One region of the Shewanella sp. SW24 genome, then DNA from elsewhere that is predicted to be linked to it. Evidence: riboswitches for the same ligand, from Rfam matches in the RefSeq annotation. Region 1 holds a riboswitch; the other holds the start of a gene.
The links. A riboswitch is a leader RNA that binds a small molecule or an ion and turns the genes downstream of it on or off. The one in region 1 is predicted to bind cobalamin.
Positions count from the first base shown of each region.

Region 2: it holds a riboswitch for cobalamin, as region 1 does, so the genes downstream of both, L5M17_RS08135 (TonB-dependent receptor) here and L5M17_RS18470 (ABC transporter ATP-binding protein) in region 1, are expected to answer to the same signal.

Region 1 covers NZ_JAKKSH010000028.1:4,504-19,493, reverse strand. Annotated here, with positions in the region: gene L5M17_RS18525 (AAA family ATPase) at 1-445, opposite strand, end outside; gene L5M17_RS18520 (glycerol dehydrogenase) at 917-2,035, shown strand; gene L5M17_RS18515 (NAD-dependent succinate-semialdehyde dehydrogenase) at 2,253-3,644, shown strand; gene L5M17_RS18510 (cobalamin-binding protein) at 3,707-4,534, opposite strand; gene L5M17_RS18505 (DUF2235 domain-containing protein) at 4,611-5,645, opposite strand; gene cobO (cob(I)yrinic acid a,c-diamide adenosyltransferase) at 5,855-6,478, opposite strand; gene L5M17_RS18495 (cobyric acid synthase) at 6,553-8,187, opposite strand; gene cobU (bifunctional adenosylcobinamide kinase/adenosylcobinamide-phosphate guanylyltransferase) at 8,293-8,919, opposite strand; gene L5M17_RS18485 (adenosylcobinamide-GDP ribazoletransferase) at 8,916-9,704, opposite strand; gene cobT (nicotinate-nucleotide--dimethylbenzimidazole phosphoribosyltransferase) at 9,810-10,892, opposite strand; gene L5M17_RS18475 (FecCD family ABC transporter permease) at 11,101-12,231, opposite strand; gene L5M17_RS18470 (ABC transporter ATP-binding protein) at 12,228-13,103, opposite strand; cobalamin riboswitch at 13,202-13,378, opposite strand; gene L5M17_RS18465 (histidine phosphatase family protein) at 13,600-14,325, opposite strand; gene metH (methionine synthase) at 14,595-14,990, shown strand, end outside.
Region 2 covers NZ_JAKKSH010000007.1:141,638-156,627, forward strand. Annotated here, with positions in the region: gene L5M17_RS08105 (diguanylate cyclase) at 1-1,584, shown strand, start outside; gene L5M17_RS08110 (substrate-binding periplasmic protein) at 1,581-2,378, opposite strand; gene queG (tRNA epoxyqueuosine(34) reductase QueG) at 2,553-3,755, shown strand; gene metE (5-methyltetrahydropteroyltriglutamate--homocysteine S-methyltransferase) at 3,852-6,122, opposite strand; gene L5M17_RS08125 (LysR family transcriptional regulator) at 6,323-7,228, shown strand; gene L5M17_RS08130 (HDOD domain-containing protein) at 7,308-8,036, opposite strand; gene L5M17_RS08135 (TonB-dependent receptor) at 8,316-10,277, opposite strand; cobalamin riboswitch at 10,386-10,621, opposite strand; gene L5M17_RS08140 (hypothetical protein) at 10,756-12,198, opposite strand; gene rihA (pyrimidine-specific ribonucleoside hydrolase RihA) at 12,433-13,389, shown strand; gene rbsK (ribokinase) at 13,409-14,320, shown strand; gene azu (azurin) at 14,614-14,990, shown strand, end outside.

The DNA.
Region 1 (14,990 bases):
AGAACATCGCCTCGGTATCGAACATAGCGCGCTCAGGGTGGCTTTGTCTGCGTTTATCGAGTTGGCTCAAACAAAGCGCATCGCTGTGATTAAGATAAATAAGTTTATGGGCGGCGCAATCAGTAAAAATGCTTCGAAACCACAGGCGCTGATTGATAGTATTCGCGGGAAAGTCCATGACCACAGAAACACCCGAACAGAGCAGTTCCTTCACATGCTTTTTAAGCAAAGGCTTAAGGCGAGCGGAATAGCTCAAGTAAGTATCAAAATCTTTAATTTCATCGGGATATAGCGCCGCCAGCCATGCGTCTTCCGAGATTAAAATACAGTTTTCGGCCTCAGCAATTTGTCGCGATAAGGTTGATTTACCTGCGCCCATTTTGCCACAAAAGAATATTAACTTACCTTTACTGACAAATTGTCCTAACGCATTCTGCTGTGTCATCTTCACTCCTTGATTACTGGTCTTTTATCTCAGCCGACGATTTCACTCGCTATGACACCAATGAACGACAGTACAGAGCATCACATAAAGCATGAATACCGAGCAAGACTTGGGACGAGTTTAAGGTAATAAAATCCCATTACATTAATGACTATGCAGTGTTTAGACAGCAGACGTTTACCGCTATTCGCACAATCCACCGTTAGCTTTTTTTGAGATCTTACATCTCTTCGCCCGCTTAGATCGCCTCGCTCTCTGCGCCCTATCCTTGCCTTAAATCAGGGAGAAACCAAAGCATTTAACTCGAAAAATAAAACAATAAACCACATTATTAATCTAACAATTAAGCACTAAAGTAGTAATTTACGCTTAGCAATAAAAACATTGCCACCATTCATGCTATGACATTAATTTAGGCGTATGCTAGGGTAAGAATGAAAGGATAACCGTCATAAGTGCAAAGGAGGCTCTATGAGCACTGTCGTTCCACGTACCGTCACTTCCCCTAAAAAATTCATTATCGGCAAGGGCCTATTAGCTCAAATGCATGATTATGTTAAGGACTTTGGTGACAATGCTTTTATCATCTGCGATGAATTTATCCTCAGCCGCGTGAAGAATGAAGCGGTCGCTGGGCTAGATCAAAATGGGATCAGCAGCCACCTCGAAAAATTCAACTATGAGTGCAGCGAAGCCGAGATAAAGCGCTTAGGCGCGCTGGCAGAACAGCATCATACCAACGTTATTGTTGGAGTTGGCGGTGGAAAAACCTTAGATGCCGCCAAAGCCGTCGCCTTCTATCAAAAAAAGCCAGTCATCTTGTACCCCACAATTGCCTCAACCGATGCGCCTTGTACTGCACTTGCAGTGATCTACTCCGAAACAGGTGAGTTTGAACGCTATCTGTTTCTGCCACAGAACCCAGATGCTGTAGTTGCCGACACTGCTATTATCGCCGCGGCTCCGGCCCGATTTTTTGCGGCAGGCATAGGCGATGCACTGGCAACCTATTTTGAAGCTCGTGCCTGCTATCAATCAGATGGCGTCAACCTAGTCCTGAAAAAGCCTTCCCGCACAGGGCTGGGATTGGCCCAACTTTGTTATCAGTTACTGACTGAAAATGTTGAAGCTGCTATGGACGCCGTTAAAAACAAAATAGTCACACCTGCGCTAGAGCAAACCATTGAAGCCACCATCTATCTCAGTGGTGTTGGTGCAGAAGCGGGCGGGTTAGCCGCCGCACATGCCGTAAACAATGGTATGTCAGCGGTGGCAGACTTACATAAAGCTCAGCACGGCGAGAAAGTCGTCTTTGGGCTGCTAACTCAGCTCGTGCTCGAAAATGCCCCAAAAACCGAAATCGATAACGTTATCCGCATCATCAAAACAGCGGGACTACCGCTCACTCTCGCAGATTTAGGGCTGAAAACCTTTATCGAGGCCGAGTGGCGCAAAGTGGCTGAGATAGCCTGTGCAGAGGGCGATACTATGGGCAATATGCCGATGAAATTAACCGCAGATGATGTCTATCAAGCCATGATAGCCGCCAATGCCATGGCTGAACGCTATAAAACAGCTGAAGCTTGTTAACCGTAACAATATGACGTGTACTCCGCAGGTGGCAACCATATGATTTTATTAATTAATACTACTGAAACAGTTCCTGCTGCCACACGAATTTACCGTTCATCCTAGGCTTCCTTGCCACATAATCAATGGCAAGGGAGTCCACAACAAACAAGACATTTCCACCCTCGATGCCAAAGCTGGCATTTACGCTCTATTTGTTAAACGCTTGGAGGCACATATGGCTTATGCAACAACCAATCCCTTTACGGGAAAGCTCATTAAAGAATTTCCAAATGCAACAGATACCGAAGTCACACAGGCGATAGAATCCGCCCATCAGGCATTTTTAAGCTGGCGAACCACTCCCTTTGCCGACAAGGCCGCAATACTGTCTAAGGCAGCGAAGATCCTCAGAGACAACAAATCCAAATACGCCAATCTACTGACCTTAGAAATGGGCAAAGTCACAGCAGAAGCCGAAGCTGAAGTCGAACTGTCGGCGCAAATTTTCGAATACTACGCCGAACATGCCGAGCGACTGCTGGCACCGCAAAAACTGCCGGTTGCCGATCCCGCCGAAGGTGAAGCGATACTGGTTAATGAGCCGCTGGGCGTATTATTGGCCATCGAACCTTGGAACTTTCCCTACTACCAAATTGCGCGCATCTTAGCGCCGCAGCTTGCCGCCGGAAATACCTTACTACTCAAACATGCATCCAACGTGCCCCAGTGCGCAGCGGCCTTTGAAGGCTTAATGCGCGATGCCGGACTGCCCTCAGGTGCATTCCAAAATCTGTATGCCACCCGAGAGCAGATAGAACAGATCATCAATTCACCCAAAGTGCATGGTGTTGCGCTCACGGGATCAGAAGATGCGGGATCGATCATTGCCGCTCTGGCGGGTAAGGCACTGAAAAAGTCCACCCTAGAACTGGGTGGCGCAGATGCCTTTATCGTACTTGAAGATGCCGATCTGCCTAAAACTATCGACTGGGCTGTGTTTGGCCGTCACTGGAACGCGGGACAGGTCTGTACATCATCTAAGCGGATGATCTTAGTTGAAGCCATTTACGATGAATTTATGAAGGGTTATATCAAGGGGATCGAAGCGCTAAAAGCGGGCGATCCTATGGACTCGGCCACTACGCTAGCGCCGCTGTCTTCCCAAGGCGCGGCCGATGAGTTGAAGCAGAAGATCCGTGATGCCGTAAAACACGGCGCAACCGCGACCGAAGTGGGTCCTAAAGTGCCGCAGCAAGGCGCCTTTGTGCAGCCAACAATACTGACAAACCTGACGCCAGATAACCCCGCCTACTATTGGGAATTCTTCGGCCCTGTGTCCAGTATCCACAGGGTGAAGGATGAGCAAGCAGCGATTGCCATCGCCAATGACTCACCCTTTGGACTGGGTGGCTCAGTGTTTACCGCCGACACCCAACGCGGGCTGGCGGTCGCTAAGCAGGTTTCCACAGGCATGATGTTTGTCAATCATCCAACTATGGTCAAGGCCGACTTGCCCTTTGGTGGCGTGCGCCGCTCAGGTTATGGCCGCGAGTTGATTGATTTAGGATTGAAAGAGTTTGTAAACCACAAGCTGATTAATGTGGTCGACATCAACGCGCCTTTCTAAACGCTTAGAAAATAGCAACATCTGACTAAACGCCTGACGGAATAATCTGTCAGGCGTTTTATTTAACGTGCTTTATCCAAGGCATCACATAAGGCTTGAACGCCAAGTAAAGCTCTGGGCGTCGCGCGGTGTAATAAATCGGCATTGAGTTGATAAATATGCTGTTTCTTCACGGCAGGAATTTCTGGCCATTGGCGCCAATCAACCCCTTTCACATTACCTTCTTCTTCACTCTGCAAAATCACCTCGGGCAAGGTCAGCAAGACGTTTTCTAAACTGACTTGCGGATAATCACTGGCAGCATCGTAAAACACATTTTGTCCATGGCACACACTGATGATCTGTTGGATCCAACTGTTTTTAGAGACTGTCATCAAGGGGGTCGACCAGAGTTGATAAAATACCTTAGGTTCTGATTTTTTAGCATTTTCAACCCGCAATCGGATAAGCTCAGCGCGATAAGCGGCCGCAGCCTTGCTTGCTTCTTCAACATGCCCCGTAAGTTGGCCTAACTCTTCAAGCTCCTTGGCGACGCCTTCTAAGGTTTTAGGATCGCTACCATAAAGGTTAAATCCTAACGTCCTAAGCTGGTTGATATCTTCGGCTTTATTACCCGAATCCCACACCACAATCAGATCGGGATTAAGCTCCATCACCCGCTCCATTTGAATGCCGTAGTAACCGCCAATACGCGGGATATTTTTTGCCGCCTCGGGATAATCCGCATAATCGGTTGCGGCCACAATCGTATCGCCCGCGCCTATGGCGTAGAGCATTTCTACCGCGTGGGGCGAGAGCGCAATAATGCGTTTAGCGGGCTCGGCCAATACGCTATGGGGAAGAAACAGACTGAGCCCAAAAACGAGTCCAGCTAAGTGTCGCTTAATCATGATATGCCTTAGTATTTATCCCCAAACCGCCTGAAGATGCAGGCGTAGTAGCTTCAGGTCACTTGGGGTTATAGAGTTAAACTAGCTGCTCTGGCCAGCCATAGTGTTCGATATAAGTTTGTAGATTCTTGGGGCGATACTGAGGATCTTGATCCCAGCGGGCCTTCACCGAATGATGCAAAAGTACTGGGACTTGCTCAGGGTCGAGTGGTCGCAAATATTCCTGTTTTATCCGATAAAAACTGCGTCTCGAGTCATGTAAGGTCGCGAGCGGATTTGGATGCACACTCGCGGCTAAGTGTGGCTCTAGGCTTAAATTAAATTTCTGCGCCTCGGATATCATCCACAACAGTGCAATATCCGACAACAATGAACCGTCTTTATCGGGTTTATAACTGCCGCCAATATTGCTATGGGCGCCCGCAAACCACACTTGCTGCATGTCCATATTGTCACGCAGTTGCCAAATGGTCGGCTCAAAATCACTGCGATGTTCATCTATGGCTAAGGCATGGCGGGCAACGCGCACATTGCGGCCAATTTTAGTGTCGTAAAACTCGTCTTTATCTTCGAACAAACCTAAAAACGAGATAGGGATCCCCATAGCGCCCACGGTATCCCACACGCCAACAAACTTGATTTCCCGAGATTCATGACTGTATCTCGCTCTAAATTCGAGGGATTTTTCACCATCAGGCGCAAAGGGCGCACTGCTTTTTTTATAGTGGTCGAAAGCTTGTTGAATCAACGCCGCATCGGGGCGTTTAAGTATGCCGCAGTTATTAATCAAGCCACACAAACAACGCACAGTGTAAGCACCACGGCTAAAACCAAAGAGGTAAATCTCATCGCCGGGGGAATAGTTTTGCACTATATAGCGATACCCATCCATGATGTTTTTATGTAAACCGCGTCCTGTCGCACCGCCAATGGCTTGATCGTAATAGGAACCCACGCCCCAATCATAAAATACCTGCTGGGGTTTGCCATCAGCCGCTATCGGGCTAATCGCCCGCGCGAGGCGCAGCACATTGGTGGGGAAATCGACCTTAAGATCTTTCTCGGGTCGATTCCAAGTCCCATCGGCACAAATCACAATACGTTTATTCATAGGATCATCCTTGAGAACACTTTGAACGCTCAACGGTTAGTGGCTAACCTATAGTCGCTAACAACAAATTGTCGCTAGTCACTAATAGGCAGTTACTCGTCCTCAAACTTAGCGCATTTTATGCCTGTGCTAAAGCCATTCGCGCGTCTTACTTAACATTGCAACCAACAATGCTGCGTCACTTATGCGCCGACTTTTACAAGGTTCGATTAGTAGTCAAAACCTTGCTGTGCCTTGATACCCGCTTCGAATGCGTGTTTCAACGGTTGTACTTCGCTGACAGTATCAGCCAGCTCGATAATCGCCCGATGACAAGCACGGCCCGTAATAATCACATGCTGCATGGGTGGACGATTTTTAAGTGCGCTAAGGACACGTTCCACATCTAAATAGTGATAGCTCACCATATAGGTGAGTTCATCGAGCATCACGCAATCTATGCTCTCATCTTGCAGCAGGGCTTCGGCGGCTTCCCAAGCGAGTACTGCGGCGGCGGTATCTTTTTCTTTATCTTGGGTTTCCCAGGTAAAACCTGTGCCCATTACATGAAACTCAACCCCTGCACCTTCGAGTAAATTACGCTCACCGCACTCCCAAGTGCCTTTGATAAATTGCACGACCGCGGCTTTTTTACCGTGACCGACGGCGCGGGCCACAGTGCCAAAACCTGAGGTCGATTTGCCTTTACCGTTACCGGTTAACACCAGCAGAATCCCCTTCTCCTCTTGGGCGGCGGCAATTTTAGCATCCACACCGGCTTTCACTTTTTGTTGGCGAGCCTTGTGGCGTTCGGCCTTGATTTGCGCTTGTTCGTTGTAGTTTTGTGCTGTCATGGTCTTCTCTTCACTCTGCTGCTAAAAATGTCTGCTTCTAAAACTTATGTTTCTAAAACTTATGTTTCTAAAACTTATGTTTCTAAAATTGGCTGTAATTTTTGCATGTCTAAATGCTCAGCTAACACATCGGCTAAACGATCGAGCTGCTGCTCACGTATTTGATTGATATCTATCGCCTTAGCATCGTTTAATCCCGCCCAGCGCAAAATCAACTGACACGCATCCGGGCTATCAAACAGCCCATGTAAATAAGTGCCAAGGATTTGCCCGTCATCACTTTGCAGGCCATCGGCAAAGCTCATAGATGTGGAATCAGGGATTAACTGCAAGGGCGCATTCGTTTGTTCAAGCCTAGGGATAAGATAGCTTGATTCACCGCAGTGGATTTCATAGCCCTTAACAGCAACCTTTTGCCCAAGTAACGTTAGCTCACCGCTCACTCGCCGTAACTGTTTTTCGGCTTTCAGTTCTGTGCTCAGCGGCAGGTAGCCAAGTCCTGCGGTATCACCCGCACTGTCTTCAATGCCTAAGGGATCGGCAATGCTTTGGCCTAACATTTGATAGCCGCCGCAAATGCCGAGCACTTTGCCGCCGTAACGCAGGTGTGTGGCGATATCTTTATCCCAGCCTTGCTGGCGTAAAAAGGCTAAATCGGCGCGCACATTCTTACTACCGGGTAAGATCAATACATCGGCAGCGGGCAAATGAGTCGCGTGACTCGCGGCTTGGGTTTGCAACGACACATAATCAAAATCAATATCGGGATGCAGCCGCAGCGGATCAAAATCCGTGTGATTACTGATCCTCGGGTACACTAATACCCGCACTTTTAAGCGGCTGTTAGCGCCTTTGGTCGGCGAGCTTATCAGCGCATCTTCGGCATCGAGATGTAAATCATGCAGATAAGGCAACACACCTAAAACAGGCTTTTGAGTATAAGCTTCAAGCCAATCGAGCCCTGATTGCAGCAGGCTAATATCGCCACGGAAACGGTTGATCACAAAGCCCTTTACCCGCGCCTGTTCGGATTCTGATAACAAGGCCAAGGTCCCGACCAAATGGGCAAATACGCCACCCTTATCGATATCAGCAATGATAATCACAGGACAATCCACGGCTTCGGCAAATCCCATGTTGGCAATATCACCTTCGCGCAGATTGATCTCCGCCGGACTGCCCGCGCCTTCCACCACTATGGTTTGATACTGGGCCGTCAATCGCTCGAAGGATTCCAGCACAGCGCCAAGCGCCATTGCCTTGTAATCCTTAGATTTAGGCCCAAAAAAGGCCGAGGCTTCGAGTGTTGTCAGGGCTTTGCCATGAACGATAATTTGCGCGCCCGTGTCCGAGCTTGGTTTAAGCAGTATGGGATTAAAATCGGTATGGGGCTCAAGATAACAGGCCACGGCTTGCAAGGCCTGTGCGCGGCCAATCTCGCCGCCATCGACAGTAACAGCGCTATTGAGCGCCATATTTTGCGGCTTAAAGGGCGCAACCTTAATCCCCTGACGGGCGAGCAAACGACAAATGCCTGCGACTAAGGTGCTCTTGCCCGCATCCGATGTAGTGCCCTGCACCATCAAGACTGCCGCGCGCCGAGGTGAATTAACCGCAGGCGTATTAATTGCGGGCGTATTAACTACAGTAGTGTCAGCGGTATCGAGTGCATTAGCACAGGCTGTGTTGTCTGTGTTTGGAGAGGACATAGGTTTAAAAGGCTTATTCTAGTTTGCAGTCATTAACATAACAGCTCAGTCTAAAAATCACTTAAGTATGCAACTTAAGCTTAAAACGTGGACTGAGCCCAAAGTCTAAAGTGGTTTCAATGCTAAGGGTAAACCAGCGACCACTAAGGTGACATTATCCGCTAAGGTCGCCACGGCTTGATTTAACCAGCCCGCTTCATCGACAAATTGTCGGCTCAACTCACCTAAGGGTACTATGCCAGAACCGACTTCGTTACTGATCAAAATCACCACTCCCTCAAGCTCGACGAGGGAATCCACAAAAGCGGTTTTCTCGGCCTGCCAACTCGCATGAGCTTTATCGTCAGAGGTTGAAGTGGCAGAGGGTGAAACGGCAAAGTCAGTCGCATTCCACTCAGTCGGCGCGGGTTCATCATCGATGTTAACGTTCGATGCAAGTAATTGATTCGTTAACCAAAGAGTTAAACAGTCTACTAAAATCACTCGCCCAGGTTTTGCTAACTGTTTTAACAGTGCAGTGAGGGCGAGCGACTCTTCAAACAATTGCCATTCGATACCATCGTCCGATCGTCCCGCTTGATGCTTGGCGATACGTGTCGCCATTTCATCATCTAGCGCCTGCGCCGTCGCCACATAGCAGGCATCGAAGCCAAGCGCAGTGTACTGACGCACTAAGGCTTCGCCGTAACGACTCTTACCGCTACGGGCGCCGCCTAGGACGAGGTGGATCACAGTATGTTACCCACAACGAGCAATACAAAATAACACACGATTTCAGATATTTGTTGCGCCGCGCCTAAGGTATCACCCGTGTAACCGCCAATCTGGCGTCTAAAGATCACTATGATCAAACGGCGCAGTCCTATCATCACCAATAGCAATGACAATGCCGCTAACCCCTTGAGGAATAACAGCACTAATACGCCGCTGGCGATCAGGATAAGCAGCTCATTAATGCCTTGATGTTGCGATAGCGGCTTAGACTTACTGGTCTCGTCATCGCGGACATATTTTTCACTAAAGATGATACTGGCTGATACCACACGGCTCACTGTGTGCGCGACGATAAGTGCAGAACCCGCGACTACAGGATCGTACAGGGCCAACTCGACTAACAACTGCCATTTCAGCAGCAGGGCCAACATCAGTGCCAGTGCGCCATAACTGCCAAGGCGCGAGTCTTTCATGATCCGCAGCTTGTCTTCAGCCGTCCAACCCCCGCCAAAACCGTCGAAGGTATCGGCGAGGCCATCCTCGTGGAATCCGCCCGTGAGCAAGACGCCAACCAACATAGCTAAAAGAACAGAAACGCCAGCGGGGAGCCAGTTCTGCGTCAGCCAAAACACTATGGCGCTTAACAAACCGACCAGAAGACCGACGAGACCGAAATAACGGCTGGCCTTATTCAACTTATCGCTATCGACTTCGACCCACTTAGGCATAGGAATGCGGGTAAAATAGCCCATGGCAACTAAAAATAAATCTATCTCTTTGTGCCAGCTTTCGCGTTCTGACATAAAGCATCCTTAGTGAATTCACACTTGCTGCAAGGTTTAAAATTAAAACGGTTGGCTAAAGGCTATTATTTTAAATAAGTAAAATAAGCGACTTAGCAGAGCACATCATACAACAGCCTCAATCCCCGCATCACTAAAACTCGCCATTTGATTGTAAAAATTTACTGAGGCTTGAATAAGCGGCAATGCCAACGCCGCCCCCGTACCTTCGCCTAATCTCAGCCCTAGGGATAATAAAGGTTTAGCCTGCAAAAATTCTAACATTCGCAGATGACCTTGCTCATCGGATTGATGGGCAAAAATCAAATAATCACGCACATTGGGGGCGATTTGCACTGCGACTAATGCCGCCGCTGTCGCGATAAAACCGTCCACGACCACCAGCATTTTACGTTCGGCGGCGGCTAACATAGCCCCCGTCATCTGCACAATTTCAAAGCCTCCTAGGCAAGCTAACACTGACTTAGGCCCAGTTAAAGCGCTTTGATGCAGCAATAACGCGAGCTCAATCAGCATCAGTTTACGTTCTAAGGTTTCGCTATTAATGCCAGTACCACGGCCAACGCAATCAATCACATCCAGCTGCATAATCGCCGCCATAATGGCCGCAGCAGAGGAGGTATTGCCTATGCCCATTTCACCAAAGGCGACTAAGTTACAACCCGCTTGATGGTGACGCTCAATCAAATCGCGCGCCATAGCAAAGCCTTTATCGACGGTTTCCAACGTCATCGCGGGTTCTAAATGGATTGCCCCCGTTCCAGCGCCAAGACGTTGATCGATAATACCTTCAACTCCTTCAACTGGCGTTAACATACCGCAATCGATCACTTCGAGCTTAAAGCCCACCTGCCGACAAAAAACGTTAATCGCCGCGCCGCCATGGGCAAAGTTTTGCACCATTTGGTGAGTCACTTCGCTAGGGGCAATCGACACGCCTTCTGCGGCAATGCCATGATCCCCCGCAAACACTAACATAGTTGGATGGACTATTTTGAGCACATCCGTTTGTGGCTGCTCCGTTTTTTGCAAATCAGTCGTTTGCACGCGGGCAATCTGCAAGGCTAAGGATTCGAGCTGACCTAAGGCGCCGGGCGGCTTAGTCTTAAGATCAATTTTCTGCAGAATCACCAGATCCTGCGCTTTACTCACAAGGCTTATTTGAAAAGACACGGCTGACTGAGACATCCACACTCCACTTTGTAATCTACATTAAATAACCACAACGCATCCCGCGTCTATGACGAACATGTCCAATTGTGCATTTCCAATCGCGGGTGGGATATCAACAGAAATACTGATTATCCCGTCAGTCTGCACTTACGGCATGACTCAAAGATGACGACTTAACTCTGGGTTTACGTCCTGACTAGGTGACTACGGCATGACCTTGTATTTACGGCATGACTCTACGCTTACGTAAAATCAGCAAAAAGAACATGCTACCTATGGCGGCCGTGATAATGCCCACGGGCAACTCTTGATTACCCAATAAACAGCGCGCTAATACATCAATCCACACCATAAATAATCCGCCCACCAGCGCCGTTAATAAAATCGGCTGACGACCGGGAAACAGCATGCGTACTGTGTGGGGGATCATTAACCCGACAAAACCGATACCGCCGCATGTAGCCACCAAAATAGCGGTAATCAAGGAGCAGAGCAGCAACATATTGAGCCGCAGCTTAGGCACATTCACCCCTAAGGTATGCGCCGTTTCATCCCCCGCCTGCAACGCCATGATCTGCCGTTTCATGCCTAAAATAATGAATAAACTCGCACCAATCACCAGTGTCGGCAGTACTAACAAGGACCAACTGGCCTTAGCGAAACTGCCTAAACTCCAAAACAGCACAGAGGCTGTCGCCTGCGGACTGGCGAAATACAGCAGCAGACTCGTTAATGCGCCGAACATAAAGGAGGTCGCCACACCAGAGAGCAACATGCGCTCCACTTGGCTATTGAGCCCAAGCCCAGACAAAGCAAGCACTATCAGTACCGACAAACTGGCGCCAATAAAAGCGCCCAAGGGCAAGCTAAACCAAAGCAAACCAGACAAGGCGCCCGAACCGCTAAAAAGCCCAGAATGTGCCGCCATGCCCGCATTATCAAAAAATCCAGAGCCAGTGAATAAGGTCAACATCACCACAGCACCAAAGGACGCGCCAGAGCTAATGCCAAACAAATAGGGATCGGCGAGCGGATTGCGAGTCACGGTTTGCAACACACTGCCCGCCAGTGACAAACCCGCACCCGCCACAAAAGCCAGTAAAATGCGCGGTAGCCTGAGCTCCATCACAATGCGCTCAGTCATGCCATTGGCTTGAGTGAGGTTCGTCGCCTTATTGATAAACACTTGAATAACATCAGTAAAACTGATGTTCGCCGCACCAAAACTCGTCGCGGCAATAGGCGTTATCAAAGTGATGATACCTAATACGAGCAGCATCAGTTGTTGTCTCGTCAACGGTGTCACGATACGCCCCAAATATGAGATGAAATATTGTTTACTCCCCTGAGTCATCCACCCTCGCCTCGCTCGTTCAGGCCATGATCTACATGGTGGTAACCATAAAAATAGCTGATTAAGGGCTTTTTATGTTGTGGATGGGGCGATACCTGAGCACACACGCCAAACACATCGCCAATTCGCGCCTCGGTTAATACTTCGGTTGGCGTCCCCATAGCGCTGACTTCCCCGTTATGGATCAACAACAAACTATCGCACAGGGCACTGGCTAAATTAAGATCATGAATTGAGGCAATCACGCTAATCCCAAGACTACGCACCAATTCGAGGATTTGAATTTGATAGCGCACATCGAGGTGGTTCGTTGGCTCATCGAGGATTAAAAGTTGCGGCTGCTGCACTATGGCGCGGGCAATCAAGGCGCGTTGCTTTTCACCGCCGGATAAGTGCTCATATTGTTGGTGCATCTTATGGCTCAAGCCAACTTTCTCTAAAGCCTTAGCAATACGCTCAGTATCACAGCTCGAATTGGTATCAAACATGCCCTTGTGGGGCGTTAAGCCCATGCTGACCAATTGCTCTGTGGTGAGGTCAAAATAGTGCGGTGTATCCTGCTGCACTACGGCGACGCGACAGGCAAACGCCTTGGGCGACAAGCGCTCAATATCTTGATCAAAAAGGGTAATTTTGCCCTGAGTCGGGCGAACAAACCGATACAAACAGCGCAGCAAACTGGACTTGCCCGCACCGTTAGGGCCAATCAACCCCAGCATCTGCCCCATTGGCAGCGTAAAGTTAATATCGGAAAGTATGGTTTTGCCATCGATACACCAGCTCAAATGACTCACATTGAGCGCGACTGACGGGCTCAATGATGGGTTAGTGTCATTCACGGGGCTATTAGTTTGGATTGCGGAAAGTTTCACCTAAGCGGCGCTCCTATCGAGTCCAAACCTGTATAAAAAAGGTTGTGCATATTGTCATCTGCTCCCTCGAGTCACCCGCTCGAGAACTAAGGCTGCACGCAGCGATAACAGAAATAGGCAGGTCTCCTGACTCGTAGGGAAGAAGATTCGAGATCTTTTTCACTACTCACAGTTGCGGGCACAGTTCGGGCTGACTGACGAGCAGTTCCCCGATTCCCTATTATGTTTGGGTTGATATGCTCTTTGTTAACAACGCCACTGTGAATTAAAACAACGGAGCGATTCGAACAAAGAGAGTCTATTCCCAACACCTATTTCTGCGACGTTATCACTCATTGCGCATGTAATACGCTATCTGGTTCAAACGTCAGGGAAAAGCATTATCCTACATCTATACCATTAGGCAATGCTGTTTAAATCAGAATATTTTCATGTCAGCTTATTCTCGCCAAACGATCACGCCTACATGATAGCGCCGAGATAGTGAAATAAGGCCTCAACACCTGCGCCCACTAGGCCAATCTAAACGCCAATAGCAGACACCCTGTTCATCTTGCAGCACATTAATGCTCACCACGGCCGCCACGGGTAAATCGAGTTGACTATAAAACCCCACCGCCCGTTCAACCCCTAGGGCACGCGCCATTAAGTGACGGATCACCCCGCCGTGGGTCACGACCCACACTTGAGTGGCTGGCATATTGTCAGCGGTTTCATTAACGGCACTGTTTTCATTACCCATTTTATGTGAGTCAAGGGTCAATCGTTCAAACTCGGCGGCGAGTATCTGGTCAATCGTCCCATTCACCCGCGACTCAAAACTTGCCATAGTTTCACCATTAGGCAGCGGAGTTTGCCAAGGGTTTTGCCAATACGCAGCTAAGCGTTCGCCCTCTTGTTGATACAGTTCATCGAGCCGACAACCGTCCCAATCACCAAAATCAATTTCCTGTAAACCCGACAAACACTGCGCCTGCAATGGCCTTGACTCAGATATCAGTGCCGCCGTCGAATGCAACTCGGCGGCAAAAGCGTGGGCAAAATCGGCGCAGCGGCGTGAAATCGAGCTATAAATCGCGCTACACACGCTGGCCTGTGACTCAACTGCTGCCGACATTTGTTGCCAACCCTTTTTACTCAAAGGCACATCCACACGACCCCGCAAAATAGCGCCGCCTTCACACTCACCGTGGCGTAACAATAACAACCGAACTTGTTTCATATATGCCTTTTTAGTTAGGGACTAGATGCTAGGAACTCAAGCCAAGTGCCTAAATTCTTGATTCTCGATTCTCGCTCCTAATGCCTTTGACTTTCATCTTGCCCTGACAATCATAAGTCGCGTATTATGGACGTCTATACGTTTAAATGTCCAAAGCAAATTTTTAAGAACAAGTATTCAAAAAATGTCGGCAGACGACAATAAAATGCACTTAGCATAACAATGGCCGATTTTTGGACTTAACTTAGCTGTATTTAAGGTAATTATTTATGACGATACCCTCAACCAAAGCCAGCCAAATATTAGCAGACATTCGCAAACAGCTTGCAGAGCGCATTCTGATCTTAGACGGTGCCATGGGCACTATGATCCAAGGCTACAAGCTGGAAGAAGAGGACTATCGCGGCGAACGCTTTAAAGATTGGCATACGGATGTCAAAGGTAACAACGACCTCTTGGTCTTGTCACAACCTCACATCATCAAACAAATTCACACCGACTACTTAAACGCCGGTGCCGACATCATTGAAACCAACACCTTTAACGCCACCACCATCGCCATGGCCGACTACGACATGCAGTCGCTGTCCGCCGAAATTAACTTAGTCGGCGCGCGCCTCGCCCGTGAAGCTTGTGATGAAGCCTTTGCTGCCACAGGCATTCCA
Region 2 (14,990 bases), on a different contig from region 1:
CTCTGCCGCTCTTGGTTTCTGCAATTAAGTGGTGATATGGATGGCGCGATGGAAGGCTATAATCTCAGTGTTAAACGTGCCTATGAGCATGAAGACCTTAAGCTAATCGCCGACTCGCGCAGCATTCGCGGCGCACTTTACTCTTATATTGGCGATTTTTCTGCGGCATTAGACGATCTCGTCACAGCGCAAGATCTCTATGAATCACTCAATTTAAGCGGTTGGGCTAACATTAACCTTGCCGATGTTGCGACCAGTTTTAGACGTTATGGCGATCCCCAAAGTGCAATCCGCTATTACACCAAACTCAAAGCTCTCTATCTAAAAAACAATAACCAAGAACAGGCAATGTATGTCAACTCGGACATTGGCCTTGCCTTAGATGAACTCGGTGAACATCAACAGGCCGTAGATAATTTCTTAGTAAGTTATCAATACTTCAAGGAACATCAGCAGGAAAAAGTGGCAGCAACTATGGCAACGAATATTGCCTACAGCTTAATCAAACTCAATCGTCTAAACGAAGCCGAAAAGTATTTAATCGAAGCCGATACTGTTATTAATGAAAAAGATCTGACCGATTACAGCTTCATGAAGCTATTTATGGCCGATATAAAGTTTCAACAAGCTCGCTATAAAGAGGCGCTTACCGAACTTGAGCAAGGGGAAAAAGCCTTTCGCACTCTGCAGAATAATCGGGGACTCACTCAACTGCTGCAGCTTAAAAGTAACATATATGTGGCGATGAATGATTTATCTGCCGCCTACGGAGCGCTGCAAGAATTTGTTACCCTAACAAAAAAAGTCGATGGCAATTCTCTCTCCCATCATACGACAGAATTAAAGGTCAAGTTTGATACCAGTCGGATTGAATCTGAAAATCAACGCTTGATTGAAAACCAAAACCTTAAAGAACAAGAGCTCGCGCTACTCGAAAAGAACAAATCACTGCAACACATTATCCTATTACTAGCGGGCTTTATCCTGACGATAGTTTCTATATTCGCTTATAAACAAGTACATAGAAATCGCCAACTGCAAGTTATTGCCCTCACTGATTATCTTACCAAACTCCCTAATCGTCGGCATATTTATGCCCAAGCCGCGAAATATTTTCAGCAAGCCTTAAAACATCAAAGCCCTTTTTCAGTGATTATTTTTGATGCGGATCACTTCAAAAAAATCAATGATAACTTCGGCCATGAATTAGGCGATCGCGCCCTTATGACCATTGCAAATGCAGGCCGAGCCTTATCGGGTAATAAAGACCTCGTTGGCCGCATCGGTGGTGAAGAGTTTTTAATCCTATTGCCTAACACTGATGCCACACGTGCGTTAGCGCTGGCGTATCAATTGCAGAACCATATTAGCCGCCTTAGCGCACAGAATTTACCAGCAGAACTCAAATTGACCGTTAGTGCTGGTGTCGCCACTTTAGAACCACAAAATAATACGGAAGATGCATATCAAGATAAAGATTTTGCCACCCTGCTAAAGCGGGCCGACAATGCTCTTTATGAGGCTAAAAATGCGGGCAGAAATTGTGTGAAATCAGCCAAGAATGAGGCTTTAAGAGAGAATTAAACGGCCTTATGCCAAAACACTTGATGTTGTAATGGCGGTGGCAAAGTGCCAAACCATGTCTGATACAGACGACTAAATTCACCCGAGTCTTTCATTTTCTCAAGCTCTGTTTGCCAACTGATAACGGTTTCCGCCGACGTCCCTTTAGAAAAAGCTAAATAGAGATTAATCTCCGATACCACAAACACTTGGCGGATATCTGTCTCACTCGCGCCAACCTCTTCGAGTATCTGCTTTACCGCAAGATCCGCTTGGCACCAAAAACGAATTCGAGAAAACAGCAACTGTTTCGCCGATTGCTGTGGAAAACTCGCCACCAGCAAATTATCCACGCCCGCTTGTTGTAGCAACTGCGCACCCGCCGATTCCCGATAAACCCCCACAATATCTGTCGATTGAAGTTCAGCAAGTTGATCGAGAGCGATAGGATCTGCCGCCCTTGCGTACAATGCAATTTTGCTGGTCGCAATAGGACCGATAAAATCAAACTGCTCAGCTCGTTCATCATTAATTGACGTAGCAAAAAGTAAAACGTTCGCAGAGGTATTAGCAATCGAATACGCCCGAGCCCAAGGTAACACATCGATTTTTTCACTCTGACCCAGTCTTGATTGCAAGGTATTGACTAAGTCCACCGCAAAACCTTGCGGCACACCATTTTGCTCGTAACTCATGGGAGGCCAAGCTTCGGTCACCAATTTCAACTTGTCAGGCGCCGCAAAAACAAGATTAGGCATCAGGCCTAATAAGCTCATCGCAAGAAAACACGCCCTAAGGGGAATCGCACTCAGCATACGAATACCAAACGATAAACAGTAGACCTAATCATAGACTCAATCCCAACAGCAAATAAACAAATACCCCAAAGAAAATATCGCCTCACGCCCCCTTCTGAGTAAACTCGTCCTCAATAAGTGAAAACTGCTATCATATTGCCACCTAGCCAAGAGCCTCGCTGCAATCAATTCATGTCAACTTTAGTCAATCAAACCCCAAGCCAATCCTATGCCAGCATGCTGTCGCGGCTCGCTCTGCAAATTAAAACGTGGGGAAAAGCACTCGGATTTGCGCAGGTTGGCATTTGCGATACGGATTTAACCGCTGAAGAAGCCAAACTCCAAGCATGGCTAGACAAAGGTTTTCATGGCGAAATGGCCTATATGGCTACCCATGGCATGATGCGCGCTCGCCCGCAAGAACTGCATCCGGGCACAGTGCGGGTGATCTCCGTACGGATGGACTATTTGCCACCCGAAGCTGGCTTTGCAACGAATCTCACCGATCCCAACTTAGGTTATATTTCCCGTTATGCCGGAGGTCGCGACTATCACAAGTTGATCCGCGCTCGACTTAAAAAGCTCGGAGATCAAATCAGTGCAGAGTTAGTTGCTCTCGGTTTCGATGCCGCTGACTTTCGCCCCTTTGTTGACTCAGCCCCTGTACTTGAGCGCCCCTTAGCCGAAAAAGCCGGTATAGGCTGGACAGGTAAACACTCACTCATACTCAACCATGAGGCTGGCAGTTGGTTCTTTTTAGGTGAGCTACTGATCAATTTGCCTCTACCTGTGGATATTCCCATTCAAGAAGGCTGTAACACTTGTGTCGCCTGCATTACCTCCTGTCCAACGGGTGCAATCGTAGAACCTTATGTGGTCGATGGCAGACGCTGTATTTCCTATCTCACCATTGAGTTGCAGGGCGCTATTCCCGAAGAATTTAGGCCACTCATGGGCAATCGCATCTATGGCTGCGATGATTGCCAACTCGCGTGTCCCATCAATCGCCAAGCGCCGCTGACTGAAGAAACTGACTTTCATATTCGTCCGCAGTTAAAGCAACCTGACCTTCTCAGCCTTTTTGCTTGGAGCGAGGCCGAGTTTCTTAAACAAACTGAAGGCAGCGCCATTCGTCGCATTGGACATAAACGTTGGCTACGTAATATTGCAGTAGCACTGGGTAACGCTCCCGCGAGCCCAAGCATTATTGCCGCACTTAACGCCCGCAATCACAGCGAAGATATCGATGAGATAGTGCGTGAGCATATTGAATGGGCGCTTAATGCCCAGCAATCGCGCCTTGCTGAAAGCGCAGCAACTGAACAACAAAAAGCCCGCCGCAAAACCGAGCGCATGGTGCGCATTATCGAAAAAGGCTTACCGCGAGATGCTTAAGTTAGTCGGCAAGCAATAAACAACAACGGATGCATAAGCATCCGCTGTTACTAACTCAATAAACTCAGTAAAAAAATATTTCACTCAAGCATAATATTAACCAAGGCGGCGACGTAGTTCTCGCGTGGCATCGACCATGTTTTTCAGTGCGGGTTCAACTTCATCCCAAGTACGGGTTTTTAGGCCGCAATCTGGATTAACCCATAGCTGACGTACGGGCACTTTTTGCGCCGCTTTCTCGATTAAGTACACCATGGCCTCCACACTTGGAGTGTTTGGCGAATGAATGTCATACACACCGGGGCCAATTTCATTTGGATATTCAAAATCTTCGAAGGCATTGAGTAACTCCATCCGTGAACGCGAAGTCTCGATAGTAATCACATCGGCATCCATGGCGGCAATCGCGGCAATGGTGTCATTAAACTCGCTGTAACACATGTGGGTGTGGATTTGAGTCTCATCAGTCACGCCAGCAGCGCTGAGTTTAAAGGCATTAACCGCCCAATCTAAATAGGTTTGCCACTCACTTTGTTTCAATGGCAGACCTTCACGGAAGGCGGGCTCATCGATTTGTATAATGCCAATACCGGCATTTTGTAAGTCCACCACTTCATCACGAATCGCCAGCGCCAGCTGAGTCGCAATCACATCGCGGCCGATATCTTCACGGGCGAATGACCAATGCAGAATCGTCACAGGGCCAGTCAGCATGCCTTTTACAGGCTTGTCGGTGAGACTTTGGGCAAACTCGGCCCAATCAACCGTCATCGCCCTTGGACGACTAACATCACCATAGATCAACGGTGGCTTAACACAGCGTGAACCATAACTTTGCACCCAACCATTTTTGGTAAAGCCAACGCCCGCAAGCTGCTCACCAAAGTATTCCACCATATCGTTGCGCTCGGCCTCACCATGAACCAGTACATCGATACCGAGTTTAAGCTGGCGGTCGATAGTATCGCGGGTGACTTGCTGCAATTGCTCTGTATATTGTGCATCACTCAGATCGCCCTTGCGCCAACGACTGCGTAGTCCACGGATTGCCGGTGTTTGTGGGAAGGAGCCAATGGTGGTGGTCGGCAACAGAGGTAAACGGTATTTCTGCTGCTGCACAGCTTGGCGTACGCTGAAATCACTGACGCGCTCATAATCGGCAGATGTCAACGCGGCAACGCGGGCAATCACTTGACTGTCGGCGGCCTGCGCTTTCGCCTCACGGCGTGCCAAACAGGTTTGCACAATCTCTTTTGCCGCGATAGATTCAGGTGCCAGTAGCAATTGGCGCACATTGGCCAGTTCGAGTAATTTTTGCTTCGCAAACGCGAGTTGTTGACGCAGCGCGGGCTCAAGCGTGGCTTCCACCTCTAAATCCACAGGGCTGTGCAGGAGTGAGCAAGAGGTACCAATCCACAAGCGATCTCCTAGATCACGGGCAACCGCGCCTATGCGTTCGGCAATCAAATCCGCCTCTGCCGCCCACACGTTGCGACCATTGACCACACCCGTCGACAAAATTTGATCTTGACCAAGCGCATTGGCAAAGACTGCCAATTGATCCGGCGCTGTGACTAAATCGACATGCAACCCCGCAACAGGCAAAGCCGATACCAGTGCTTGATGGTGTGCGATACCGCCGTAATAACTGGTAAGAAGGATCTTCACCTTCGTAATGCTGAGGGCTTGATACGCCTCAGTGATCGCCGCTTGCCATTCGCCATCCAATTCCAATGCGAGAATGGGCTCATCGAGCTGTACCCATTGCACTCTCTGAGCAGCAAAACGCGCCAAAATGTCAGCATAAGCAGTTAATAAATTGGGTAATAAGCTCAACTTATCAAACTCTTGGCCCACGGTTTTAGCAAGGAACAAGTAGCTAACAGGGCCGAGTAGCACAGGTTTTGCTTTATAACCTAAGGACTGCGCTTCGCTGACTTCATCAAAGAACTGCTCATAGGCAATCGAAAACTCTTGGTTTTGGCTGAGCTCAGGTACCAGATAGTGATAGTTAGTATTGAAATACTTGGTCATTTCAGAGGCTGACGCATCTTGGCCCGTTGGCGCTCTGCCGCGGGCAACGCGGAATAAAGTATCGAGATCGATTGCCCCTTCACCACGATGACGCTCAGGAATGGCATTTAAAGTCGCGCTTAAGGTCAGCACTTGATCATAAAAGGCAAAATCACCTACGGGAACTTGCTCAATGCCCGCAGCAGCTTGCCACTGCCAATGGGTGCGGCGAAGTTCACTCGCCACTTCACGTAATTCCGCCTGAGTGCTCTCGCCACGCCAGTATTTTTCTAAGGCAAATTTCAATTCACGACGACGCCCAATATGGGGAAACCCAAGACTATTTAATTGCATACTCTATCTTCCTTTATTTGAGATAAGCCACATTCGGCACTTGCACCCACCAGATTGTTTTCTCTTAGCACTTTTCAGCACTTCAGCCTTGATAAATAACAACGGGCGTCTGGACGTCTAGAAGTTTATTGTGTTAGTCTCTATTCCAGCAACCGAATTGATTTCAAGCACAACATGAGCGAAATTCACTTGGAGTGAACATGATCGAACTAAGACACCTGCGAACCTTAATGGCCCTGAAAGAAAGCGGCAGTTTGGCGGGCGCAGCCAAAAAACGTTTTGTCACTCAATCCGCCCTCTCCCACCAGATTAAGGAGTTGGAGCAAAGGATTAACTCGCCCATTTTTGTGCGTAAGAGTAAGCCACTGTCATTCACCCAAGAAGGTGCACGCCTGTTGCATCTGGCCGAAGAGATTTTGCCTAAGGTGTTAGAAACAGAGACAGATTTGAAGAATGGGCTGGAAACCGAAACCAATCAGTTGCGAGTCGGCATTGAGTGCCATAGCTGTTTTCGCTGGTTAATGCCTGTGATGGAGCAATTTAGACAAGATCATCCGACAGCCGAGTTAGACTTGTCGAGCCGTCACCTATTCGACTCGCTCAATGCCTTAGAAATGGGTGAACTGGATATTGTATTAACCTCAGATCCTGTGCCTGGGCATTCACTCGCCTACCAGCATTTGTTTGATTTTGAAGTGAAGTTAGTAGTTGCTAAGGATCATCCTTTAGCGAAAGAAGCCTATGTCACCCCTAAGCAATTAGCACACTTGCCTATTATCAGTTATCCAGTGCCGTTGACACGTTTAGATATTTATCGCCACTTTTTAGAGCCTGCGGGCATAGAGGCAGGCGAGCAAAAAACCTGTGATTTAACCATGATGTTATTGCAACGCATCGCCTGTAAAGACGGCATAGCCGCACTGCCAAGCTGGTCGATTAATGAAGGACATGGACTGAGTCTCGCTACGGTAAAACTCGGCCAAGAAGGTCTGAAACGACCGCTATTTGGTGCCTATCGCCGCCACAGTGCTAACTCTGCATTGATCCAAAATTGGTTACAACTGGTGGCGAGGGAAGGTTTATCCCGCCAGCAGAAGACGAATTAATGCGGGTGACATAGAGTAAAAAGCCTGCGAATGCAGGCTTGTTTATTGAGTCAAATGACTATTTCATAGCATCGACAAATTACAGCGGATTCATCAACAATCCACGCATAGACAAGACACGGCGCAGTATCAACCCTGATGAATTAGGATTACGGGTCTGACGCAAATTATGGGCGATCATAAATTCTTGACGCAGATCCTGATCGAGATCTAACGCCTCGAACGCTTCGATGGTTAAGGTCTGTTGTTGATTATCAATCAATGACTTAATCACACTTAAAGGAAATGACTGTTCGGCATTAGCATTTAAATAGGCAAATGCGGTCAGTGCGATAATTTGGCCGAACACACTGAACAGAGCTAAGGTTTGTACTTCGTCAGCATCAACCTCCACACCTTCCATATCCGCTAAGCTATCTACCGCATCCGTTGCAATATCTTCAGTCAACTTCCAATAACCTTGGACCAACTTTTTATAGGGCTGTGGCAGTTCATCGAGGCGTTCTTTTAAATAGAACGTAAAGGCGTAGCGATAGATATTAACTTGACCTAAGCGGATCAAAGCTTCTTTCAACGAACGAGTTTTGTGATTTTCCACTACAGCAGCCTGTGCGGAATTACTGCGCATAAGCATGTGCGCTGCCAATGCGGGATCGCTCGAGATAATGTCAATCACATTACGAATGTCGCCTTCAGCAAGGATCGCTTTTTTGAGTGGAATTAGAATTCCTCGGCGGCCAATCACTTGCTCTTCGTTCGCTATGATAGCTCTAACTTGAGTAAAAACCTGTTGCTCAAGATCAGTCATAAGACACTTTACACCTGTTTATTAACAATAAGATGATTCGGTTACAGCTCACATCATACCTAAAATACTAAGAATTTCAGCCATAAACAGCAGAGTAAAATATAAATTACTCCTATTTAGTAATGACTGCCCGCTAACACTATAAATAACGACAATTAAACCACTCTACTAAAACGATATTCAAGACTATACCTATTTTAAGATTTATTCTTTGAACTCAGCGTAAAAAATAAAAAGCCAGACTGAGTCTGGCTTTGTTATTAGATAACTCATTAATATTTAGAAGCGGTAGCCCACAGTGAAACGAATATCGCGGCCTCGACCAGAGTAATAACTATCACCCCAAAGGCCACCGTAATAGCCTGCGCTGACATAGTCTTTATCAAATAGGTTATCGATACGCAGGCTGGCAAGCCAAGCATCACGATTGTAGTTCAAGGCTAAATTACCAAGCACGTAACTTGCTAGCTTATCACCTTGATTAGCGTTATCGCCTTCGATAAAACGATCCCCCGTGTAGATAGCTTCGGCAAATACTTGGAAATGCTCAGCAAAATCCATGCTGACATAACCGCGTCCCGTGTGTTTTGCCACCCAAGACAGCTCTTTGCCATCGTTAGCACCATCGGTAAATTCGGCGTCGGTATAGTTATATTCCAGCCCGAGTTGCAGCGCTTTAGTGATCTGCCAATCCCAATCGGCACCCGCGCCATAACGACGAGAAGCGTCGGCATTAACGTTTGCACCGTTGAAATTTCCACCTATGGGTTTAACTGCACTCGAGTCATAAACAATTTCATCCTCTAAATCGAGACGATATAGGCTGACTCGTAGGGTTTGACTAGCGACAGCCCAATCCCAACCCGCCTCATAGGAACGGCCTGTTTGCGGCTTTAAGCCAAATACGCCCGGCGATGTATAAGCTTGCTCATCCACTTTGGCAAAACGGAAGTTATCATCGGCGCGCACATAGAGTCTGTGTTCCGCAGTTGGGCGGTAATTTAAACCCAGTTCGAATGCGTGGGCATTTTCGTCTAAATCCATGCCATTAGGATAGACATTGCCATCGACCAACTCATCGGTCACCCGCGCATATCGTCCACCCACAACGTAACTTAAAGTATGGCTTAAAGGCACTGTAGCTTGTAGATAGGCGCTTTGCATTTGCTGCACATTACTGCGCGCCATAGTGTCAAAATCAGCCTTGCCACGGCTGATGTCTAAACCTGTGACTAGGCTTAGCTCACCTTGACGCGTGCTGTAATTCGCTAACGCTTTAGGGCTAAACATTAACAGTGAGCGTGTGTTATGGCTGTTCGCCCCCCAATTAAGAGAAGACACTAAGGTATCGCTGTAATCTAAATCCGCCGCCAGCGCCCAGTTTTGATTAAGCTGATGCTGGTAACCCGTTCGCGCCGCAGTGGTCATCTCGTGGGCATACTCTACCTTATTTGATGAAGCACGGGGATCGTCTTTAAATTGCTTTTCAGTAAGCGAGCCCGGATTTTCACGATCGTTATCGTAGTAGCTGGTTTCAACAAAGAAGGAGTCTGTGGCTGTTTTATATTGAATGCGGCCAAGAATAGAGCCGGTTTCGTTGGCATTATGCTGGCGATAGTTGTCACCTTGGTTGTAACTACCGGTGAAAAAGTAACGCCAATCTTTGTTAATCGCGCCAGACACATCACCACGACCTTCATAGGTATCAAAACTACCGCCAGATAACTGCACGCTGCCGCCAGTATTTTCAGGGGACTTAGTGACAATATTAATCACCCCGCCCACGGCTTGATCGCCATAAAGTACACCTGCACTACCCGATAAAATTTCAATACGATCCACTTGATTAAGCGGAATGGCATTAAGGCTAGGTGCGGCGATATCGATATTATTGAGACGACGACCATCAAGTAAAATCAGCGTGTTATTAACGGCAGTGCTGGCGCTAAAACCACGCATAGCAAAGCTAGTTCCAATATTGTTATCCGAAATTTGAATACCGCTTTGACCGCGTAAGACGTCGGTCAAATTAGTCGCGCCACTCATTTCAATCGCGGCTGCATCAATCACATTCACATTGGCGGCAATATTTAAGGGGGTCTTATCAGAGCGGCCGATCACGACAAGATGCTCGTCAACTTTAGCTGTGCTGGTATCGTCAGCCGCCATAACGGGCGCGATAATTGAAAAACTGCAAAGGCTGCCGATCAGCAGCGCGATTTTTGTTGGATTTGTTCCCATTTTACCTTTAACTCCTGCAAGGAAAACGGGGCATTGACGCCACGATACCGTTAATTCAGTCGTAAATACTGACGGTGATTATCGCATTTTGAGATCTGCCCACCGAAATCTCAAAAACACCTTTAGGGCCGGTCTCCGGACTTAGGCTATGTTAATCCATTAAAAGTTAGATTAACGCGAGACTGACCTTTCACATTCTGACTTTCGGGTTCACTCTTGAACACACCAATCAAACGCGGTCTTCTCTCACCTTTTACCGTTGCGGGGGCAGTGCCAGAATTTCACTGGCTTCCCGATTATCTCACGACACTATCATCGTAAGCACCACAGAAGGTTGACTCAAAATTAGGTTCAAAGGGCGTACAATCTGTTAACGCCCAACAAGGCTCAGAGCATATCAGACCTGAGCGCGCGCATTATAGACGTCTATACGGATGAAAGTCCATTAATCTCAAGTTAGCGAGAAAACTCACATGAGCTAGAAAACACCATCCCAGTTTTTTGCCGCAGGTTTTGGTCTGTCTTTGCTCAAAATCGCCTGACGCTGCTCAGGGGTTTCGCATTGGGCAACGGGGGTAAAATCCAGCGGTTTAATCACTAACGAGTCAGCAGGTTGCACTGGCGACTTGTCGAACATTGGCAAATTCATCGACCAAGAGACCAGCTCCCCCTTTTCGCTGATGCCAACATAACCGTCATCTGCGCCATCTAACCAAGTGAGTCGCGGAATACGTGCAATCAACTTCTCCACATTTTCACGGTTGGCGCGATAACCAACAGGCACCACTTTGCCATCGGGACGCGTAAACACAAAGGAGGCAGGCCCTCGAGTAATGACGCTGCCTTCCTGCCAATATTTATCAAGAATGTCTTGGGCATAGTGAAACCCAAACATATGAGCGTAATCAGTATCGTCGGCCACAATTTGCGGCACGGCCTTATCCCGCAGTAATAAAAAGCCTGAGCCGATGCTGATAATCTCTTTTACCCCTGTGATATCGGTTTTTTTAATCCAATCGACACCACAGTTAATCCCATCGCCCCAAAAATGCGCATCCCCCGTAGGACTTAAAATCGCAAAGGCACAATTGTTTGCCGTCATACTCGCCACATCCTTTAAAGCACTGCGGATCGAGTAAGCATCACTGCGCCAACCCCAACTCACCACAGTGCCGTCCTTTTTCAAGGCGGCATAGGTGTGTTGAAAATATTCGATCTTCGCTACATCCGTAAGCTGCGGGAGTAACTTTTTCATATTGGTCGACTCTTCAACCTGCCCCCAAATCACCGCGCTACCTTCTTTTTTGAGGGCGACAAAACTGCGTCCTCTGGCAAAGATATCGACAACATCAACTAATTGATCCTGCACATGTAAGCTATTGCCGCCGTAGGGGCCATAACCCCAAGTGTGTACCTTGCCATTAGCATCAAGGGCCGCAATGGCCTCTTGATTAGCGAACAACTTGGTAATATTGGTCATGCGGTTTTGTAGGGCTTTGTCGAGGCTATATTTCCCTGCATTGCCCCAGTACACCGCAGTGCCATCTTGACGTAGCGCGGCAAACCCGTCCTTAACTGGGACGATTTGCTTAACTTGCTTAAGCTGCTCCGGCACCTCGCGGCTATCACCGCCAGCATAACTGTCACCCCAAGTGATCACCTCACCGGATTTAGTTAACGCCGCAAAGGCCGAACTGTTGGTGACCACAGTCTCGACTGCGGGTAAATCACAAGGAATATGGCGATACTGTGGACTCGGATTTTCCTTAAATTGGATGAGTTTACCGTTATCAAACTGTAGCAATGACTCGTTATTACTTTCCACAACGGCCATAGGTTGAGGATCGCTACAGCCAGAGATCTGCATGGCAACCATGCCCACGAGTAAAACCTTAGGCCAAGTGATTCGATGAGTGAGCATTACTTATTTCCTTATATTTGCTTGGAGATGTCATTCAATGTTGTGCAGCGGACAGAGCGAGAATGGATTTACCTAACATCGCCTAATGTCAAAAATGGGCAGAATTCTAGCAGCTTGTTGATAAAAAGACGAAAATGCTCACAGTTTACTCTGCAAGTCCCCTACACAGGCTAGCGCCTAACTGATGGCATGCTATTCTAAGCCCCCATCACCGCTGTTTAAAGGAGTAACAGTATGACTCGCCCTATTATTCTGGATTGCGATCCCGGCCATGACGACGCTATTGCGCTCATTTTAGCTCTTGCCCATCCAGAGCTGGTTCCACTGGCCGTCACCACCAGCGCCGGTAACCAAACGCCGGATAAAACGCTCAATAATGCCCTGCGGATCTTAACCTTATTAAATCGCAGTGATATTCCTGTCGCTGGCGGCGCCGTCAAGCCATTAGCTCGCGAATTAATCATTGCCGACAATGTCCATGGTGAAACCGGACTCGACGGCCCTGCATTGCCTAATCCAAGTTTTAGCCCTCAAGCCATTACCGCAGTTGAATTAATGGCGCAGCAAATTCGCCAAAGTCATCAGCCAGTAACCTTAATTCCCACAGGACCACTCACCAATATCGCGCTTTTGCTCGCCAGCCACCACGAATTACACGCCAAGATCGAACGCATAGTGCTAATGGGCGGCGCAGCCGGTGTCGGTAATTGGACCCCAGCCGCCGAATTTAATATTTTTGTCGACCCTGAAGCCGCCGATATTGTCTTTAAATCCGGAATTCCCATTACCATGTGCGGCCTCGATGTAACTCATCAGGCGCAAATCATGGATGAAGACATAGAACGCATTCGCGCGATTCAAAATCCAATTGCTCAGTGCGTCGCCGAATTATTGGATTTCTTTATGATTTACCACAGAGATCCTAAATGGGGCTTTATTGGTGCGCCATTGCACGACCCCTGCACTATCGCTTGGTTGCTTAAACCTGAGCTATTTGAGGCGCAAGATTGCTGGGTAAGCATTGAAACCCAAAGTGAGTTGACCTTAGGCATGACAGTGGTCGATCGCTATCAGCTAACAGGTAAAGCCGCCAATGCGACTGTGCTGTTTGGGATCGATAGGCAAGGCTTTGTCGATTTACTGGTAGACAGTTTACGCGTCTATGATGCAACTTATCTCAATCGCAGATAAAAATGACAGTGAGTCTTCTATGAGCCAGATACTCGTTATCGGCAGTGCAAATGCCGACCATGTGATGAAATTTGAGTACCTGCCCGCTGCAGGGCAAACCTTAATGAGCCGAGATTACCGCCTCGAACAGGGCGGCAAAGGGGCCAATCAAGCCGTCGCCTGCGCGCGCTTAGCCAAATCAGGTTCACGCACTGATTTTATCTGCCATCTCGGCCAAGACAGTATCGGCGATAATATGCGTCAAAGCTGGATGAATGATGGCATCAGTGCGGAAGGGATCCGCCAAATAGCCGGACTGAGCACAGGCACTGCCATGATTTTTATCGGTGATAACGGTGAGAATACGATTGGCGTTGCCGCAGGTGCCAACGCCAGCCTTTCACCCGATGACTTAGAAGCTCATTACGCCCTGTTTGCTAATGCGGAGTACTTGTTAACACAATTGGAAACGCCCGCTGCCACAGTGGCAAAGGCGCTGCAAATAGCCAAGAATCTTGGCGTGACGACTGTACTAAATCCCGCTCCAGCGACGGCACTTGGCCAAGATGTACTCAAGTGGGTAGATATTATTACCCCCAATGAAACCGAAGCAGAAGCCTTAACGGGAGTTGAGATCAACCATATTGATGATGCACACATGGCAGCGCAACTTCTCCACCAGCAGGGAGTAAAGATTGTGGTCATTACCTTAGGTAGCCGTGGCGCATATATCAGCAGCCCAGGTTTTAATGGGCTAATACCTGCGTTTGAAGTGCAGGCCATAGACACAGTCGCCGCAGGGGATACCTTCAATGGCGCCTTAGTTGTGGGCTTAAGCGAGGGCATGTCGATTGCTGCAGCCGTGGGATTTGCCAATGCAGCCAGTGCCATTACTGTCACTCGCCCAGGTGCACAACGTGCGATTCCCTATCGACAGGAGCTTTCGTACTAAAAACGTAAGAAGTTCTGAAATAGACGCCCTGCGTTAGAACAAAAAATTATCATTTATAAACCAAACACATAAATAATAGTTCCTGAGTACTTAGTTCACTAAAGCTAAGTACTCACCTATGTTTACCGCTAACAATTTTGCCGCCAATAACGATGCTAGCTTTCAACCGAAAGTTGCATATACATAATTTACACGCTGATTTCATTCCCATTTAATGAAGATTGCTTATGCTGGCAGGTGCATGTCCGAGTCAAAACGGCTCGGCTACCCTTGTTCAAATAAGGAAGTACCAGATGAAAGCAAAAAGCACAGCTTTACGTAACGTGACCAGCACTAGCCTAATCGGCCTAGGATTATTATTCGCTAGCCAAGCGAGTGCCAACGAATGTGAACTGAAAATTGCCGCCACTGATGCAATGCAATTTGACACTAAAGAGCTGTCAGTACCTGCAAGCTGTAAAGAAGTGACCTTAACCTTAACCCACTCAGGCACTTTGCCAAAAGCAGCCATGGGCCATAACTGGGTATTAACTAAAGCAGCCGATATGTCAGCAGTAGCAACTGAAGGCATGAGTGCCGGTCCTGATGCAGCCTATGTCAAAGCCGGTGATACGCGCGTTATCGCACACACAGATTTAGTGGGCGGTGGCGAATCAACGTCTATCACCTT